2 regions of the Pseudarthrobacter siccitolerans genome follow, and region 1 is predicted to be linked to the other one. Evidence: riboswitches for the same ligand, from Rfam matches in the RefSeq annotation. Region 1 holds a riboswitch; the other holds the start of a gene.
The links. Region 1 has a riboswitch for glycine ahead of gcvP (aminomethyl-transferring glycine dehydrogenase). Riboswitches for the same ligand answer to the same signal wherever they lie in the genome.
Positions count from the first base shown of each region.

Region 2: it holds a riboswitch for glycine, as region 1 does, so the genes downstream of both, gcvP (aminomethyl-transferring glycine dehydrogenase) here and gcvP (aminomethyl-transferring glycine dehydrogenase) in region 1, are expected to answer to the same signal.

Region 1 is NZ_JAUSXB010000001.1:3,664,448-3,666,835, forward strand. Features, by position in the region: gene QFZ36_RS17115 (MFS transporter) at 1-184, opposite strand, end outside; gene QFZ36_RS17120 (TetR/AcrR family transcriptional regulator) at 252-791, shown strand; glycine riboswitch at 883-981, shown strand; glycine riboswitch at 983-1,121, shown strand; gene gcvP (aminomethyl-transferring glycine dehydrogenase) at 1,160-2,388, shown strand, end outside.
Region 2 is NZ_JAUSXB010000001.1:2,061,064-2,063,451, reverse strand. Features, by position in the region: gene QFZ36_RS09695 (Na+/H+ antiporter) at 1-807, opposite strand, end outside; glycine riboswitch at 1,029-1,126, shown strand; glycine riboswitch at 1,128-1,235, shown strand; gene gcvP (aminomethyl-transferring glycine dehydrogenase) at 1,288-2,388, shown strand, end outside.

The DNA.
Region 1 (2,388 bases):
CCCGGGCAATCGCCGGCAGGGCAAACGTCAGGGCTGTGTTGTCGACGGCGACGAGCAGGACCGGGAACATCAGCAGTCCCAGGGCAAGCCAGTCGCGCCAGGTGCCCCGGGTTAAATCAGGGTGGCGGGCTGCCGGGGCCTTCAGTGTGGTTCGGTCCTGCTGCGGGGTGGAGAAAGCGGTCATCCAATTAACTATACCGTCCAGACGGTACAGTTAAGAAACGGGATCCGGACAATGCATGATTGGAACCATGGCCAGAAAACCCGTTGCGCGAGATGCAGTCCTCGATGCCTTTGAAGAACTCCTGATCGACGTGGGGGAGCGCGCCGCCACCCTGGACGCGGTGGCGAAACGGGCAGGTGTCTCCAAAGGCGGGCTGCTGTACCACTTCCCCAACAAGGAGGCGCTGATCGCGGCGACCCTTGAGCGGCTGGACCGCCTGGCGGGGGAGGATCTGGGCGTCATGGAATCCGCGCCCGAAGGCGCGGCGGCCTATTTCATCCGGTCATCGCTCTGGTCCGACACCCCCATGGACAGGTCCTTCGTGGCCGCCACGCGCCTCGCTGAAGTGGCCCACGAGGAGGCCCGCCGCCGCTTCGCCGCCATCCAGCGGCAATGGCTGGAGCTCATCGGCAGGGATGTGGGCCCGGCAATGGCAAAGGCCGTGCTGTACATGGGGGACGGGCTGTACTTCAACGCCATGTGGGAGAGCGGGCCGTCCGGAAAGGCCGGCAACCGGCAGGCCGAGGTGGACGAACTCCTGGCCGCCGTCGAGCGGCTCAGGGGCTAGCAGCCATTTGCTCCACGGCTGGCGGCATAGGAGAATTGGTCAATGTACGGGCCGCCTCCGGGCTCCCGTGACAACCCAAATGAATAGCCTTTGATCTGCGGCGGGAGAGTTCTGCCAGAAGGTACAAGCAGGCGCCGTAGGAGCAATACCTCCCCAGGAATCTCACAGGCCCATGTACCGCCGCGGCGAGGCACCTCTGGAAAGCAGCACGCTGTCCGCCCCGGTATCCGGTCCCGGATACTTGGACTGCCGTGCTCACCGACGGTGCAAGCGGGGCCGGCGAAAGCAGGCACCGCGGAAACTCTCAGGTCCAGTTACAGAGCGGGGAGGACCCGAATCGATGTGGCGTACCCTTCGCCGCCTTAGTTATGGAGTTCCTCGTGACTGTTTCTCCGGCCCCCGCCTCCCCGGCCCCCGTCGCTCCGGCCGCCACTGCGCCGGCTGCCACCTTTGTTGACCGTCACATTGGCGCCCGCCGCCAGGCTGACGTCGACACCATGCTCAAAGCCGTGGGCTACGACACCGTGGACGCACTGGTTGACACCGCGGTGCCCAAGGACATCCGCCAGGATTCGGCACTGGAACTGGCTGGCGCCCTGAGCGAGGTGGAGGCGCTCGCCGAACTTCGCAGGCTGGCCGCGAAGAACAAGACCGCGGTGCAGATGATTGGCCAGGGTTATTACGACACGGTGACGCCGCCGGTGATCCGCCGCAACATCCTTGAGGGTCCGGCCTGGTACACCGCCTACACGCCCTACCAGCCCGAGATCTCCCAGGGCCGCCTCGAAGCGCTGCTGAACTTCCAGACCATGGTCCAGGACCTCGTTGGCCTGCCCATCGCCAACGCCTCCCTGCTGGACGAAGCCACGGCAGTGGCCGAGGCCGTGCTGATGATGCGCCGGGCGAACAAGAACAAAGAGGCGCACGACGGCAAGACGGTGCTGGATGCCGACTGCCTGCCGCAGACCATTGCCATCGTCAAGGGCCGCGCCGAGGCGCTGGGCTTCGAGGTGGAGGTCGCTGACCTCACCCAAGGCCTTCCCGACGGCGTCATCAACGGCGTGGTGCTCCAGCAGCCCGGCGCCTCCGGCCGGGTATTCGACCACAGCGCAGTGATTGCCAACGCCAAGGAGCGCGGCGCACTTGTCACCGTCGCCGCGGACCTCCTCGCGCTGACCCTCATCACTCCTCCGGGCGAGCAGGGCGCGGACATCGCCGTCGGATCGGCGCAGCGCTTCGGCGTCCCGCTGTTCTACGGCGGCCCGCACGCAGCCTACATGGCCGTGCAGAAAGGCCTGGAACGCTCCATGCCCGGCCGACTGGTGGGTGTCTCCAAGGACTCCGCGGGCGTCCCGGCCTACCGCCTTGCCCTGCAGACCCGCGAGCAGCACATCCGCCGCGAGAAGGCCACCTCCAACATCTGCACGGCCCAGGCGCTCCTGGCCATCGTGGCCTCAATGTACGCCGTGTACCATGGCCCCGAGGGCCTGAAGGCTATCGCCCGGTCCGCCCACGCCCATGCCGCGACGCTCGCCACCTCCCTGAAGGCCGCCGGCTTCGACGTCCTGCACACCAGCTTCTTCGACACCGTCACGGT
Region 2 (2,388 bases), 1.6 Mb from region 1:
CTGCACGGTGTTCCAGTTGCTGCGCTGGCTCAGCCGGGCGGCACCGTTGGGCATCGAAGGCGCTTTGGTGCCCATCACGAGCCCTGTAACGACGACGGCGAGGACGCCCGAAGCGTGGATCGCTTCCGCCGGGAGGTATGCCACCAAGGGGGCCACCAGGGACGTGGAGGTGTTGATCGCGACGTTCCGGATGCGCTTGCGAAGCATAGTCAGGACGTAGGCAGCGGCGATGCCCACCACCAGCCCGCCGCCCACGGCGAGCAGGAAGTCCCCGGCGATCTCCGCCGCGGACACGGACCCCGCGATGGCGGCGATGGCGGCCCGGAGGCAAATCAATGCCGTGGCGTCATTGACCAGTGATTCGCCCTCCAGGATGGTGACAATCCTGCGCGGCATCCCCACCTTCCGGGCGATGGAGGTAGCAGCCACGGCATCCGGCGGTGCCAGGACCGCACCCAAGGCGAATGCGGCGGCCAGCGGAATCTCCGGGAACAGCCACCAGACCACCAGGCCCACCGTGATGGTCCCGAAGATGACGTAACCAACCGAGAGCAGTCCAATGGCCCGGCGGTTGGAGCGGAAATCGAACAGGGAAGTCCGCAGCGCCGCGGCATACAGCAGCGGCGGCAACAGTCCCACCAGGACCACTTCCGGGTTCAGTTCAATGTCCGGAACGAACGGGAGGAAGGAACCGATCACACCCGCCAGCACCAGCAGCAGCGGAACCGAAATGTTGAGTTTCCGGCTCAACGCGCTTCCGGCGCAGACCACCGCGACGAGAACCAGAAGTCCCAGTGCGATTTCCATTCGGCCATTGTCTCAGGCCCGAGGAGCGCAGGCACAGGAGGGGGCGGAGCCTCGCGGCACTTTGGTGAGACGGCGCCGGCGGCACGGCGCGCCGTCGTCCGTCCGCGAATGAAGCATCCCGGGTGCGGGTAGGATTTCAGACCTATCGGACGGTAATTTTGCATCCAGCCACCCAACCCTGTAAGGTGTGAGCCGTGTCACCCACCAGTGGCACATGCTTATGATCTGCGGCGGGAGAGTCCTGCCGGTACGTTCTGCAGGCGCCGTAGGAGCAAATCCTCCCCAGGAATCTCTCAGGCCCACGTACCGCCGCGGCAAGGCAACTCTGGAAAGCAGTCCGGGCAACCGGGCTCACCGACGGTGCAAGTGGCGTCCTGCGAAACGGCAGGGCAACGCAAAACTCTCAGGTCCAATACAGAGCGGGGAGGAACCCGAATCAACGTGGTGCTTAGGCGCCACCTGAATTATGGAGTTCCTCTTATGACGGTTCAATCGTCCCCCAGCACCTTCGCAGACCGCCATATCGGCGCGCGCCGCCAGTCGGACATCGACACCATGCTTAAGGCCGTCGGCTACGACAACCTTGACGGCCTGGTCGACAGCGCGGTCCCCGATTCCATCCGCCAGGACAAGCCCCTCACCCTCGAGAACGCCCTGAGCGAAGTCCAGGTCCTCGCCGAGCTCCGCAAGCTGGCGGGCAAGAACAAGATGGCCGTGCAGATGATCGGCCAGGGCTACTACGACACCGTGACCCCGCCGGTGATCCGCCGCAACATCCTCGAAGCCCCCGCCTGGTACACCGCCTACACCCCCTACCAGCCCGAAATCTCGCAGGGCCGGCTCGAGGCGCTGCTCAACTTCCAGACCATGGTCCAGGACCTCACCGCGCTCCCGGTGGCCAATGCCTCCCTCCTGGACGAAGCCACCGCCGTCGCCGAAGCCGTGCTCCTGATGCGCCGCGCCAACAAGAACAAGACGGCGAAGGACGGCAAGACCGTCCTCGACGCCGACCTCCTCCCGCAGACCATCGCCATTGTGCTGGGCCGCGCCGAAGCACTGGGCTTCGAGGTGGAAATCGCCGACCTCACCAACGGACTGCCCGACGGCGACGTCAACGGTGTGGTCCTCCAGCAGCCGGGCGTCTCCGGCCGGGTCTGGGACCAGTCGGCCGTCATCGCCGAAGCCAAGGACCGGGGTGCCCTGGTCACCGTCGCCGCCGACCTCCTGGCGCTCACCCTGATCACGCCGCCGGGCGAGCAGGGCGCGGACATCGCCGTCGGCTCCACCCAGCGTTTTGGCGTGCCGTTGTTCTTTGGGGGACCGCACGCCGCCTACATGGCCGTCCGCGACGGCATGGAACGGACCCTTCCCGGCCGCATCGTGGGCGTTTCCAAGGACAACGCCGGCGTCCCCGCCTACCGGCTTGCCCTCCAGACCCGCGAGCAGCACATCCGCCGAGAGAAGGCCACGTCCAACATCTGCACCGCGCAGGCACTGCTGGCCATCGTCTCGTCCTTCTACGCCGTTTACCACGGCCCTGACGGGCTGAAGGCGATCGCCGAAACCGTCCACAACAACGCC